2 regions of the Bradyrhizobium sp. CCBAU 11357 genome follow, and region 1 is predicted to be linked to the other one. Evidence: predicted binding sites of a transcription regulator. Region 1 holds the regulator's gene; the other holds the start of a gene.

What was found. The regulator PhoB, encoded in region 1, activates phosphate uptake and scavenging genes when phosphate is short. The targets are predictions, from matches to a motif close to TGTCATNNANCTGTCAT.
Region 2: XI05_RS29200 (RNA degradosome polyphosphate kinase) is a predicted target of PhoB. The motif match lies at 3,884-3,900, and genes of this name have one in related genera.

What each region holds. Positions count from the first base shown of each region.
Region 1 is NZ_LBJW01000095.1:82,675-90,019, forward strand. It holds gene XI05_RS14540 (ATP-binding protein) at 1-142, shown strand, start outside; gene pstS (phosphate ABC transporter substrate-binding protein PstS) at 293-1,306, shown strand; gene pstC (phosphate ABC transporter permease subunit PstC) at 1,488-2,477, shown strand; gene pstA (phosphate ABC transporter permease PstA) at 2,482-3,327, shown strand; gene pstB (phosphate ABC transporter ATP-binding protein PstB) at 3,324-4,145, shown strand; gene phoU (phosphate signaling complex protein PhoU) at 4,157-4,873, shown strand; gene phoB (phosphate regulon transcriptional regulator PhoB) at 4,888-5,595, shown strand; gene XI05_RS14575 (GcrA family cell cycle regulator) at 5,858-6,370, opposite strand; gene XI05_RS14580 (aspartate aminotransferase family protein) at 6,830-7,345, shown strand, end outside.
Region 2 is NZ_LBJW01000109.1:156,019-163,363, reverse strand. It holds gene XI05_RS29210 (TerC family protein) at 1-42, shown strand, start outside; gene ppx (exopolyphosphatase) at 104-1,606, opposite strand; gene XI05_RS29200 (RNA degradosome polyphosphate kinase) at 1,622-3,811, opposite strand; gene XI05_RS29195 (DnaA ATPase domain-containing protein) at 3,957-4,634, opposite strand; gene XI05_RS29190 (CDP-alcohol phosphatidyltransferase family protein) at 4,726-5,268, opposite strand; gene purM (phosphoribosylformylglycinamidine cyclo-ligase) at 5,424-6,497, shown strand; gene purN (phosphoribosylglycinamide formyltransferase) at 6,497-7,150, shown strand.

The sequences.
Region 1 (7,345 bases):
CTCGCAGGGCGGCACCGGGCTCGGATTATCGCTGGTGAAACATATTCTTAACCGTCATCGCGGTCGGCTGCTGATCGAAAGCGTGCCCCGGCAGGGCGCCACTTTTACCGCCTGTTTTCCCCAGGCCAAGACGCCGGTTTAGACCTAAAAATCAAGCGATTTCAGTCGGTTGACTGTGTCATCCAGCTGTCACGAAACCTTCGTAAAAGCACAGCCGACCGCTCCTAAACGGGCGGCACGGGGAGCGCGATCGGGCGCGGATGGCGCTTCGCTCCCCTGTATGGAGACCAGCATGAATTTCCTCAAAACTCTCGTCGCTGCTGGCTTGGTCGCCGCATCGGCGACGGCAGCCTTTGCGGCCGACATCACGGGTGCCGGCGCGACGTTCCCGTTCCCGATCTATTCGAAGTGGGCTGACGCCTACAAGAAGGAGACCGGCAACGGTCTGAACTATCAGTCCATCGGCTCCGGCGGCGGCATCAAGCAAATCCAGGCCAAGACCGTGACCTTCGGCGCCAGCGACGCGCCGCTCAAGGCCGAGCAGCTCGAGAAGGACGGCCTCGTCCAGTGGCCGATGGTGATGGGTGCCATCGTCCCCGTCGTCAACCTCGAGGGCGTGAAGCCCGGCGAGCTGGTGTTCGATGGCGAGACCCTCGCCAACATCTATCTCGGCAAGATCACCAAGTGGGACGATGCCGCGATCAAGAAGCTCAATCCGAACGCGAAGCTGCCCTCGGAGGCGATCACCGTGGTCCGCCGTTCGGACGGTTCGGGCACCACCTTCAACTTCACCAATTACCTCTCCAAGGCCAGCTCGGACTGGAAGAGCAAGGTCGGCGAGGGCACCGCGGTCGAGTGGCCGGTCGGCGTCGGCGCCAAGGGCAACGAAGGCGTGTCGGGCAACATCAGCCAGACCAAGAACTCGATCGGTTATGTCGAGTACGCCTATGCCAAGCAGAACAAGCTGACCTACACCGGTCTCGTCAACAAGGCCGGCAAGCCGGTGCAGCCGACCGTCGAGGCCTTCCAGGCGGCCGCCTCCAACGCCGACTGGGCCAAGGCGCCCGGCTATTACGTCATCCTGACCGACCAGCCCGGCGAGAAGTCCTGGCCGATCACGGCTGCGACCTTCATCCTCATGCACAAGTCCGCCACCGACAAGGCGGCCTCGCAGGAAGCCATCAAGTTCTTCCGCTGGGCCTTCAAGAACGGCGGCAAGGCGGCTGAGGAGCTCGACTACATCCCGATGCCGGACAGCGTCGTCCAGCTGATCGAGAAGACCTGGGCTGCCGACATCAAGAGCTAAGTAAGGCTCTCGTGTCCCGGACGCGCTGCAGCGTGCAACGCTGCGGCGCAGAGCCGGGACCCACAAGCGCTAGGCCCCGGATGCGGCGCACCGCTTCGCGCTGCACCGCATCCGGGGCACGGGACCGCCGCCAACAACAAGCGTATATGAATAACGGGTACAGGGGATCGGCGTGGCTGAGATGGCTGTCGAGAGCAATGTGATTGATGCTGCCGGTCCATATGATCGCGCCAAGGCCTTGAGCGCGTTCAAGCTCGGCGACGTCACCTTCTACTGGATCACGCGGTTGTCCGCGATTTCGGTGCTGCTGATCCTCGGCGGCATCATCATCTCGCTGATCGTCGGTGCGTTCCCGGCGATGAAGGAATACGGCATCTCCTTCCTGTGGACGCAGCGCTGGGCGCCCTCGGCCGATCCGCCAGTGCTCGGCGCGCTCGGGCCGATGTACGGCACGCTCGTCACCTCCTTCATCGCGATGCTGATCGCCATTCCCGTCGGTCTCGGCATTGCGATCTTCCTGACCGAGCTCTGCCCGCAATGGCTGCGCCGCCCGATCGGCATGGCTGTCGAGCTGCTCGCCGGCATCCCCTCGATCATCTACGGCATGTGGGGTTTCTTCGTGCTGGGCCCGTTCCTGGCCAACACCTTCCAGCCCTTCATGATCAAGATTTTTGATGGCGTTCCCGTGCTGGGCGCGATCTTCGCAGGTCCGCCGTCCTATCTCAGCCTGTTCAACGCCGCGCTGATCCTCGCCATCATGGTGCTGCCTTTCATCACCTCGATCTCGGTCGACGTGTTCAAGACGGTGCCCCCGGTGCTGAAGGAAGCCGCCTACGGCGTCGGCTGCACCACCTGGGAAGTCGTCCGCAGCGTCGTCATCCCCTACACCCGCGTCGGCATCATCGGCGGCGTCATGCTGGCGCTTGGCCGCGCGCTCGGCGAGACCATGGCGGTGACCTTCATCATCGGCAACTCGTTCCGGATCTCCTCGTCGATCTTCGCGCCGGGCACCACGATCTCGGCGGCGATCGCATCCGAGTTCGCCGAGAGCGACGGCCTGCACCAGTCCGGCCTTATCCTTCTCGGTCTGCTCCTGTTCGTGTTGACGTTCTTTGTGCTCGCGGCTGCGCGGCTGATGCTGATGCGCCTGGAAACCAAGGCCGGGAAGTAAAGCCATGAACCCGATCTATGCACGTCGCCGCCGCGGAGACATCATCATCCGCGGGCTCTGCATCGCCGCTGCCGCCTTCGGCGTCACCTGGCTCGCGCTGATCCTGATCACGCTGCTCTACAACGGCCTGGCCGGGCTCAACCTCCAGGTCTTCATCGCTGACACGCCGCCGCCCGGATCGACCGAGGGCGGCCTGCGCAACGCCATCGTCGGCTCGCTGATCATGACCGCGATCGGTGTCGGCATAGGTGCGCCGCTCGGCCTGTTCGCCGGCACCTATCTCGCCGAGTACGGCCGCAACGACAAGCTGACCTCGGTGATCCGGTTCATCAACGACATCCTCTTGTCGGCGCCCTCGATCATCATCGGCCTGTTCATCTATGGCGCCGTGGTGGTGCCGATGCGCGGCTTCTCGGCCATCGCCGGTGCGCTGGCGCTCGCCGTGATCGTGATCCCGGTCGTGGTGCGAACCACCGAAGACATGCTGCTGCTGGTGCCGAACCCGCTGCGTGAAGCCGCCTCTGCGCTCGGCCTGCCGCGCTCGCTGGTGATCAAGCGCATCGCCTACCGCGCCGCGCGCTCCGGCCTGATCACCGGCGTGCTGCTCGCCACCGCCCGCGTCGCGGGCGAGACCGCACCGCTGTTGTTCACGGCGCTGTCGAACCAGTTCTTCAGCCTCGGCCTGAACAAGACGATGGCGAACCTACCCGTCACCATCAACAACTTCGTGCAGAGCCCCTACGAATATTGGAAGCAGCTCGCCTGGAGCGGTGCGCTGCTCATCACCCTGACCGTGCTTGCCCTGAACATTGGCGCGCGCATCATCGGCGCTGAGAGGACTGCAAAATGAGTGAAATGTCTGTTTCCGTCAGCGCGCCGACCGTTCATCCCGGCTCGCAGCCGCTGCCCGAGGCGCCCGCCAAGGTCACCGCGCGCAACCTGAATTTCTACTACGGTGAGCACCACGCGCTGAAGAACATCAATCTGGCGCTCGGCACCAATCGCGTCACGGCGTTCATCGGCCCGTCGGGCTGTGGCAAGTCGACCCTGCTGCGCATCTTCAACCGGATGTACGATCTCTATCCGGGCCAGCGCGCCACCGGTCAGCTGCTGCTCGACCACACCAACATCCTCGACCCCAAGCTCGACCTCAATCTGCTGCGCGCCCGGGTCGGCATGGTGTTCCAGAAGCCGACGCCGTTCCCGATGACGATCTACGAGAACATCGCCTTCGGCATTCGTCTGTACGAGAAGATCTCGAAGTCCGAGATGGACGGCCGCGTCGAGAAGGCGCTGCGCGGCGGCGCGCTGTGGAACGAGGTCAAGGACAAGCTCAATGCCTCCGGCCTGTCGCTCTCCGGCGGCCAGCAGCAGCGCCTCTGCATCGCCCGCACCGTCGCGGTGCGGCCCGAGGTGATCCTGTTCGACGAGCCCTGCTCGGCGCTCGACCCGATCTCGACCGCCAAGGTCGAGGAGCTGATCCAGGAATTGTCCGAGAACTACACGATCGCGATCGTCACCCACAACATGCAGCAGGCGGCGCGCGTCTCCGACAAGACCGCCTTCATGTATCTCGGCGAGCTGATCGAGTTCGACGACACCAGCAAGATCTTCACGTCGCCGAGCGATCGGCGCACGCAGGATTACATCACCGGCCGGTTCGGCTGAGGAGACGGAACATGGGTTCTGAACACACCGTAAAGGCCTTCGACAGCGACCTTCAGGAGCTCACCCGCTTGGTCGCCGAGATGGGCGGCATCGCCGAGCGCATGATCGTCGATTCCGTCGACGCGCTGATCCGCCGCGACGTGGCACTCGGCCAGCGCGTCGTCACCACCGACGCCGATCTCGACGCGCTGCAGAAGCGCATCGAGGAGCGCGCCGTGCTCACCATCGCCCGTCGCCAGCCGATGGCCGTCGACCTGCGCGAGATCGTCGGCGCCATGCGCGTTGCGACCGATCTCGAGCGCATCGGAGATCTCGCCAAGAACATGGGCAAGCGCGTCGCGGCGCTGGAGACGGATTTCCATCCGCTCAAGCTGTTCCGCGGCCTGGAGCACATGACCGACCTCGTGCAGCAGCAGGTCAAGAGCGTGCTCGACGCCTATGCCGCGCACGACCTGCCGGCGGCGATGGCGGTGTGGAAGGGCGACGAGGAAGTCGACGCCATCTGCACCTCGCTGTTCCGCGAGCTCCTCACCTATATGATGGAGGATCCGCGCAACATCTCGTTCTGCATCCACCTGATGTTCTGTGCCAAGAACATCGAGCGGATCGGCGACCACGCCACCAACATCGCCGAGACCGTGTTCTACATGATCGAGGGCCAGGCGATCACCGACAAGCGGCCGAAGGGCGACATGACGACCTTCGCCACGACGGTGCCGAATACCTAAGGAGCGACGACAACATGGGCGCACGCATTATGGTGGTAGAGGACGAGGAAGCTCTCACCGAGCTTCTCCGCTACAACCTCGAAGGCGACGGCTATGACGTCGAGACGGTGATGCGCGGCGACGACGCCGACACCCGCCTCAAGGAGCACATTCCCGATCTGATCGTGCTCGACTGGATGCTGCCGGGCCTGTCGGGCATCGAGCTGTGCCGGCGGCTTCGGACCCGTCCCGAGACCAAGCAGCTGCCGATCATCATGCTCACCGCGCGCGGCGAGGAGAGCGAGCGGGTACGGGGCCTCGCAACCGGCGCCGACGATTACATCGTCAAGCCATTCTCGGTGCCGGAGCTGCTTGCGCGCGTGAAGGGCTTGCTCAGGCGCGCCAGCCCCGAGCGGCTCGCCACCGTGCTCGCCTATGGCGACATCGAGCTCGATCGCGACAAGCGCCGCGTGGCGCGCTCGGGTCGGCCGATCGATCTCGGCCCGACCGAATATCGTCTGCTGGAGTTCTTCCTGGAGCATCCCGGCCGCGTGTTCTCGCGCGAGCAGCTGCTCGATAGCGTCTGGGGCCGCGACATCTATATCGATGAGCGCACCGTCGACGTCCATATCGGCCGCCTGCGCAAGCTGCTCAATCTCGGCCGCGAGCAGGACCCGATCCGCACCGTCCGCGGCGCCGGCTACGCGCTGGATGATCGCTTCGCGAAGGCCGAGCAGACGTAAGATTTGCGAGCTGTCGGTGTGGTGAGCTGCGGCTACACCCTCAACCGTCATCCCGGGGCGCGCGCAGCGCGAGCCCGGGATCCATAACCACAGGACGTGGTTTGGCGGGGACTCGCAATAACCATCTCGCGCAATCACCGCGCCCTGTGGTTATGGTCCCCGCCCCCCGTGCGCAATCGCGCACTAGGCGGGGATGACACCGAATAATTGGAGCCGTCATCGCGTGACGGCTGCCGTCCTGGCAATCAATGAAATCGCAAGCTCAGCGCGTGCTCGGCTTCGCCGGTGCCCGACGGCGGTCCGCTGCGGGCTGATAGGCCACGCGCGAATGCTGGGCGCAATAGGGCAGGCCCGAGAGCGCCTTGCCGCCGCAGAAGAAGAAATCCGGGCTCGAGGGATCGCCGACCGGCCAGTGGCAGGTCGCCTCGTTCAATTCCAGCAGCGACAGCCGCTGGCTCATCGGCACCACGTTGTCGTAGGTCACCGGCTCGGCTTCCACCTCGACCTCGAAGGCCTGCGCCAGCGCGGTGTTGCCGCGCGCAACGGGTCGCGTCACCCGCATCATGTGCTGCGCAGGCCGTGCCTTGCGCGGCCGCGGCGCTGCCGATGAAGGGCTCTTGGCGCGGCCGGACAGGCCGAGCCGGTGCACCTTGCCGATCACGGCATTGCGGGTCACATTGCCGAGCTCCGCCGCGATCTGGCTGGCCGAAAGTCCGGCCTCCCAGAGCTTCTTCAGCTGCTCGACGCGATCATCGGACCAGGTCAAAACCGTCATTGCACCCTTTCCCTCGCTGCGCGCCTGCCATCCTGGGGGCTTCGCCGCGAATGCCTAAAGCCTTGAAAACCCGTGCCGCCAGAATCCCTTAAGGCTCGCCGGGCGCGCTCAAGACGCCCGAACGTTTACGCCGGTACATGAGGACTTTTGGGATCAGAACTACTGCACGAGATGTCGTATCTGACAATCCAAACGCTACAATATGGCGTGACTCCCGCGCAAGAGTCCGCCGACTCGCTTCCACATGTTCCGTGGTGAAAAACCCGCAAAATCGGCACCGCAAGACTACGGAATCAGCGTTTCGCGAGGCTTTCCGGGCGGCATTGACACCCGTCTTGCCAAGCATAAGATAGTGCCACGTGCCGCCCTTAAAAGGCGGCACGTTTCGTTTTCCGGGGCCGGTCAATGGTGCGTTGCGCAATGCGTGCCTCACACCGTCCGCAACATTCAAGTGACGTCATGACTAACAGCGCCGCGCCGCATTTGCTCCCCGTTTTCGCCAGGGCCGACCTCGGTTTCGAGCGCGGCGAAGGCTGCTGGCTGATCGCGACCAATGGCGATCGCTATCTCGATTTCACCTCGGGCGTGGCGGTGAATGCGCTCGGCCACGTTCATCCCGCGCTGGTCAAGGCGTTGCAGGAGCAGGCGACGAAGCTCTGGCACATGTCGAACCTGTTCCAGAGCCCCGATGGCGAGAAGCTCGCAAGCCGCCTCTGCAATGAGAGCTTCGCGGACTTCGTGTTCTTCTGCAATTCCGGCGCCGAGGCGCTGGAAGGTGTGGTCAAGCTCGTCCGCCACCATCACTTTTCCAAGGGCCATCCGGAGCGTTATCGCATCATCACCTTCGAAGGCGCCTTCCACGGCCGCACGCTGGCGACGCTCGCCGCCACCGGGTCCGCGAAATATCTCGAGGGCTTCGGTCCGCCGATGGACGGCTTCGATCAGGTGCCGCACGGCGACCTCGACGCCGTGAAG
Region 2 (7,345 bases), on a different contig from region 1:
CTGGCATCCTCCGAGCAGCACGCCAAGGCTTCGGCGGAATAGAGTTTTCCGAGGATTGCTGTTCAGCTCTCCCGCAGGGAGAGGTGAGCACTCGCCGCCATTGTCAGCGCCGCACGATCGATCCCGAGCGGCCGATCAGGCGGGCGAGCTGACGGAAGCGGCTGCCGACGCGGTCGGCGACGAGGTCGCCGAGCCGGTGCTCGAACACCAGCATCAATTTGCGGCCCTGGCTGCGGAAATGCGTGGCGGGCAGCACGCCGGGACGTGCGGCCGAGATCAGATGCGCGACGCGGAATGCAGCGCCCAGGAGGCGCGCGCGTTCGAGTTGCGCCGGCGTCAGCAGCTCCTGCATGGTGGCCGGCGGCTGGTTCTCCTCGCTGAGGCCGGCATAGCGATAGAACACCGACAGGCCGACGAAGGCGCGCTCGATGTGGGTGATCGCGCCGAAATTGCCGTTGACGACGAGGCTGAGCGTCTGTTCGCCGCGATGATCGGGATGCACGCGCCAGCCGATGTCGGAGAGCAGGCACGCGGTGTGGCGGAGGCGACGGTCCTCTTCCGTCTCGCGCAGCTTGACGACGCGCACCAGGCGGTCGGTCCAGGCGATCAGCTCCCGCGCGTGTTTGGCTGAACGCGACAGCAGCTGGTTCAGCTCCTCGGCCGCGCAGATCAGCCCGTCCTTGGTCCGTTCGGACTCCGACAGCTTCTCGTGCAGCAGGCCCTCGCGCACGCCGAAGGTCGAGAACACGATCGTCTTGGGTTTTGCGACCCGGATGATGTGCTCGAGCACCAGCGCCGCATAGGTGAGGAGAGGGCGCCGCGCATCGGCGACGATCTCGATGTCGGCAAGCATGTTGGCGGCGGCGAGGCGCCGCAGGCGGCGCGAGAAGTCGAGCGCTTCAGCAGCGGGGATGGAATAGCCGTGCATCACCTGGAGCGGATAGCCGCTCTGGATGATGTGGATGCGCGCGAGCGCGCGCCAGGTGCCGCCGACGGCGTAGAAGGTGCGGCCGCGGCCTGCAGTCAGCTGCGGCACCTCGTCGATCTCCTCGCGCACGATGCGATCGGCACGCTTGAGCGATTTGTGCGCGAGATCCTGGAGCGCGAGACCGCCGAGCGGCAACGTCACGCCGCTGCGCACCGCGTTCCTGCGCACGTCGATCAGCTCCAGCGAGCCGCCGCCGAGGTCGCCGACGATGCCGTCGGGGAGGTGGATGCCGGAGATCACGCCGAGCGCCGAGAGCCGCGCCTCCCGCGGGCCCGACAGGATCTCGATCTTCACCGCGCAGATGCGCTCGGCCTTGGCGATGAAATCGGGACCGTTGGAGGCGTCGCGGCACGCCGCGGTCGCGATCGCGAACACGCGTCCGACCTGCATCACCCGGCACAGCGCGCGAAACCGTTTCAGCGAGGTCAGCGCCTTGTCGACGGCGTCGGGCGCAAGCAGGCCCGTGCTCTGCACCTCGCGTCCGAGGCCGCACAGCGTCTTCTCGTTGAAGATCGGGATGAGGCTGCGCGCCAGCGCCTCGTAGACGACGAGGCGGACCGAGTTGGAGCCGATGTCGATAACCGCGACGCTCGAGCCGCGCTTGCGCGGCCGCTTCACGTCGCAAATCCCCGATCAGGATTGATGGCGTTCGTTCCGGCGCGTGAGACGACGCGGCGAGGATTCCTTGAGCGACTTTCCACGGCCAGACAGACTCGGATTCGTCATGAAGTAGTTGTGGACGTTGAAAGGCTCCTCGCCCTTCGCGGTCTTCATACGCGTTGAAGACCCATCCGGCAACAACTGCCAGCTCTGCTCATTGTCCTTCAGGTTCGCGACCATGATCTGTTCGAGAACCTGCTGATGCACCGTCGGATTTTGCAGCGGACACAGCACCTCGACGCGGCGGTCGAGGTTTCGCGGCATCATGTCGGCAGAGGAGATATACACAGCCGCTTTCGCGCTGGGCAGGCCCTGGCCCATGCCGAAGCAGTAGATTCGGCCATGTTCCAGGAAACGGCCGATGATCGACTTGACGCGGATGTTCTCCGACAGGCCGGGAATGCCGGGCCTGAGGCAGCAGATACCGCGCACCACGAGCTCGACCTGGACGCCGGCCTGGGACGCCTCGTAGAGCGCATCGATGATGTCGGGGTCGACCAGCGCATTCATCTTCATCCAGACCGCGCCCGGACGGCCGTGCCGCGTATGCGCGGTCTCGCCCTGGATGTGCTCGATGATGCGCTTGCGCAAGGTCAGCGGCGACACGGCCATCTTTTCCAGATCGCTCGGCGCGGCATAGCCGGTGATGAAATTGAACACGCGCGCGGCATCGCGGCCAATGGTCGGGTCCGAGGTGAAGTAGGAAAGGTCGGTGTAGATGCGCGCGGTGACCGGGTGATAGTTGCCGGTGCCGGTGTGGACGTAGGTCGTCAGGCTGCCGCCCTCGCGGCGCACCACCATCGAGAGCTTTGCGTGCGTCTTCAGTTCGAGGAAGCCGTAGACGACCTGCACGCCGGCGCGTTCGAGATCGCGCGCCCAGCGGATGTTGGCTTCCTCGTCGAACCGCGCTTTCAGCTCGATCAGTGCAGTGACGGATTTGCCGGCTTCGGCCGCTTCGGCGAGCGCGCGCACGATCGGTGAGTTGTTGGAGGTGCGGTAGAGCGTCTGCTTGATCGCGACGACATCGGGGTCGCGCGTGGCCTGCTGCAGGAACTGCACGACGACGTCGAACGACTCGTAGGGATGATGGACGATCAGGTCCTTCTGCCGGATCGCGGCGAAGATGTCGCCGCCATGCTCGCGCACGCGTTCGGGATGGCGCGGCACGTAAGGGGTGAATTCGAGGTCGGGCCGGTCGAGCCGGGTCAGCTGCGAGAGCTCGTTCATCGCCTGCACGCCGTCGACCAGGAACACCTCGTCGTCGGCCGCCGAGAGCGCGTGCTGCACGAAGCTGCGCAGCTCCTCCGGCATCTTGGCGTCGATCTCGAGCCGGATCACCGATCCGCGGCGGCGGCGCTTCAGCGCGGTCTCGAACAGGCGGACGAGGTCTTCGGCCTCTTCCTCGATTTCGAGCTCGGAGTCGCGAATGATACGGAAGGCGCCATGGCCGTGCAGATTGTAGCCGGGGAACAGGCGATTGATGAACAGGGCGGTGGCCTGTTCCAGCGAGATCAGGCGCACCGTGCCCTCCGCCGGCAGGCGGATGAAGCGGTCGATCTTGCCGGGCATGCGGATCAGCGCGTTCATCTGCTTGCCGTCGGCGGCGCGCGTGAGGTGCAGCGCGATGGTGAAGCCGAGGCTCGGAATGAACGGGAAGGGGTGGGCCGGATCGATCGCCAGCGGCGTCAGCAGCGGGAACACGTTGTTGAGGAAGTAGTCCTCGATCCAGGTCCGTTCAGCCTTGGTGACGTCCTTGCCGTCGACCAGCACGATGCCGACATCGGCCAGCGTGCCGCGCAGGTCGCGCCAGATCGCCTGCTGGTCGGAGGCGAGCTGGGAGACGGTCCGGTTGATCAGCGCGAGCTGCTCGGACGGCGTCAGGCCGTCGGGGCTGCGTTCGGCAATGCCCTCGCGCACCTGGGCCTTGATGCCGGCAACGCGGACCATGAAGAACTCGTCGAGGTTATTCGCCGAGATCGACAGGAATCGCACCCGCTCCAGCACGGGGTGGCTGGGGTTGACCGATTCCTCCAGGACGCGGCGGTTGAAATGCAGCCAGGACAGCTCGCGGTTGATGAACCGCTCGGGGCTGGACGCGATTGCCGGGAGGCCCTCGGTTTCCGGGGCTTTCTCTTTGGTTTCAACAGCTTGCGCAGAGTCCATCAGAAGTCGGTCCATCCAGTTCACCCCAATTGCGACTTAAGCGCAAAATCGGCGGGAGCATGTGTTAGAGCGATGACGTTTCGATGACATTGATGTTCCGCCGCCGCCCCGCGTCAAGCGGGCTTCAGGGAGGCCTGCGAGCCGGTCAGGCGTCCCGGAGCAGCTCGGCGGCCAGCGCCCGGGTGACGGGACGGCCGAGCCGCAGGGCTTCGCTGTCGAGCAGCTCGATGGCGCGGCGGGCGGCGGCCGAGGACCGTTCCAGGCGGTTGGCGAGGTAGCCGACCACGCTCTCGTCCACATTCAGCTGGCGGTCGGCGCAGAACTTGACGATGAGGCCGCGGAACAGCTGGTCGTCGGGCGGCAGCAGCGTGACCACCGGAACGGCGCGCAGGCGCGAGCGCAGATCGCGCAGCTCGATCTGAAGCGCGGCCGGCGCCTCGCGCCCGGTGAAGAGGACGTAGGCGCCGTCCTCGCGGGCGAGATTCATCAGGTGGAAGAGGGCGCGCTCGTCGAAGTCCCCAGCCTTGAGATCCTCGACCACCAGAGCGCCGGTGGCGAGCGCGCCGGGCACGGCCGCCGCGGTCAGCGCATTGGCGGTGGTCGAACGGGCGCCAGCGTCCTCGGCCCAGATCGCGGCGAGATGGCTCTTGCCGCTGCCCTCCGGGCCCGCCAGCCACATGATCCGGTTCGGCCATTCCGGCCAGCTGTCGATCAGGCCGAGACCGGCCGCGTTGGCGGGGCCTTCGAGGAAGTTATCCCGGCTGAGGCTCTCCGCATGCGGAAGTGCAAACGCCAATTGTCGGGGATGAACGCGGCCTGCCACGCTTGCTTTGCTCCATGCCGGCGCGCCGGCCGGTTCGAAGAGAATTCGATTTGATCGAGCGGAGATGGCCTTTACGAGGCCGCTTCCACTTTCATTTGGCCTCGATCGTGCTCATGTGCCGCAGCCACTCGACGAGATAGAGGGACACGGAGGAGAGCGTGAGGACCGTGACGAGACCCATCAGGATGATATCATAGGGCGCGGGCTTGAAGCCGAAGGCAAGCGCCGCCAGCACCAGGGCTGCGAACGCCACTTGCGCGACCGTGTTGAGCTTGGACACTTTGGACGGCTTCATCTCGACCGGCCGGTCGAACAGCCAGGACACGATCACAGCGGCGACGATCATGATGTCGCGCGAGACCACCAGGATCACGATCCAGCGCGGGATCGCGCCCCAGATGCCGAGCGCCATGTAGATCGAGACCAGCAGCGCCTTGTCGGCGAGCGGATCGAGCAGGGCGCCCAGCTCGCTCGTCATGTTGAAGCGCTTGGCCAAGAACCCGTCCACGGCATCGCTGATGCCGGCGATGAGGAAGACGGCGAACGCGACCTCCATTTGGCTCGATACGATGGCCCAGACGATGATCGGGACCAGCATGATGCGGCCCAGGGTAATGATGTTCGGAATACTCACGCAGCGCTTCCCGGCACCGGTTCTGATCTCAAATCCGGCCCGTTGCAGGCTGAACCGGTTGATATGTCTACATAGTATAGCGGGGAGCGCCATGCGAGCCATTGCGTGTCCCCGGAATTCGACGTAACCAGCCGCAAACCCACTGGAAATCGGGCATGACCGACCGCAAAAACGGCCTCACTTACGCCGATTCAGGCGTCGATATCGACGCGGGCAACCGCCTGGTCGACCTGATCAAGCCGATGGTGCGCGCCACCGCACGGCCGGGCGCCGATGCCGAGATCGGCGGCTTCGGCGGCCTGTTCGACCTCAAGGCGGCCGGCTTCAAGGATCCGATCCTCGTGGCCGCGACCGACGGCGTCGGCACCAAGGTCAAGATCGCGATCGAGACCGGGCTGCATGGCGGCATCGGCATCGACCTCGTCGCCATGAGCGTCAACGACCTCGTGGTGCAGGGCGCCGAGCCGCTGTTTTTCCTGGACTATTTCGCCTGTGGCAAGCTCGACCCCGAGGCCACTGCGGCGATCGTCGCCGGTGTTGCGGAGGGATGCCGCGAATCCGGCTGCGCGCTGATCGGCGGCGAAACCGCCGAGATGCCCGGCCTCTACAAGGACGGCGACTACGACCTCGGCGGCTTCGCCGTCGGCGCCGCCGAGCGCGGTACGCTGTTGCCGCGCAAGGACATCGCCGCGGGCGATGCCGTGATCGGTCTCGCTTCGTCCGGCGTGCATTCCAACGGCTTCTCGCTGGTCCGCAAGATCGTCGAGCAGTCGGGCCTCAGCTTCGAGGCGCAGGCGCCGTTCGCGCCGGTGATGACGCTCGGCGGCGCGCTGCTGACGCCGACCAGGCTGTACGTCAAATCCTGCCTGCGCGCGATCCGGGAGACCGGCGCGGTGAAGGGGCTCGCCCACATCACCGGCGGCGGCTTCACCGACAACATCCCGCGCGTGCTGCCCGAGCACCTCGGCGTCGGAATCGATCTGGCACGCCTGCCGGTGCTGCCGGTGTTCAAATGGCTGGCCGCGCAGGCCGGCATTGCCGAGCTGGAAATGCTGCGCACCTTCAATTGCGGCATCGGCATGATCGCGATCGTCGAGCCCGACAAGGTCGACAAGGTGATCGAGGTCTTCACCGACGCCGGCGAGACCGTGGCGCAGCTCGGCACCGTGATTCCGGCCGAGGGCGAGCACCGCGTCGTCTATAACGGCCACCTCGACATGGCGCTGTGATGAAGCGCCGCGTCGCCATCCTGATTTCGGGGCGCGGCTCCAACATGGCCGCCTTGATCAGGGCAGCCGCTGCCCCGGATTTCCCGGCGGAGATATCGCTCGTCATCTCGAACAAGGCCGATGCGCCCGGACTCGAACGTGCCCGGGCGGGCGGCGTGACCACCGAGGTGATCGAGAGCAAGCCGTTCGGCAAGGACCGCGCCGGCTTCGAGAAGGTGCTGCAGGCCGCGCTCGACAAGCACGGCATCGAGCTGATTTGTCTGGGCGGCTTCATGCGCCTGTTCACGGCCGAGTTCACAAAAGCCTGGTATGGGCGGATGCTCAACATCCATCCGTCGCTGCTGCCGTCGTTCCCCGGCCTCGACCCGCACGGCCAGGCCCTGCGCGCGGGCGTCAAGCTGTCCGGCGCGACGGTGCACTTCGTCATCCCCGAGACCGATGCCGGCCCGATCGTGATGCAGGGCGCGGTTCCCGTCAGCGACCACGACACCGCGGAGACGCTGTCCGAGCGCATCCTCGAGGTCGAGCATCGCATCTATCCCGAGGCGCTGCGGCTGCTCGCGACCGGCAAGGTCCGCATCGAGGGCGATGTGTGCAGGACGGCGGGAAGCGCGGCGTCGGAGAATTTCTTGGTTGCGCCGGTGGTGCGCTGAAGAGCCGCCCCGTCCCGTCATTGCGAGGAGCTCTTGCGACGAAGCAATCCAGAATCGCTCCGCGGAAAGATTCTGGATTGCTTCGCTTCGCTCGCAATGACCGAGTATGTGGCGCGTGCGAGCCGAACCATGAACCTACGCGCAACGGGCGAGCCCCCAAACAAGATCCCCCGGCAGAGCCGGGGGCAACGTCAT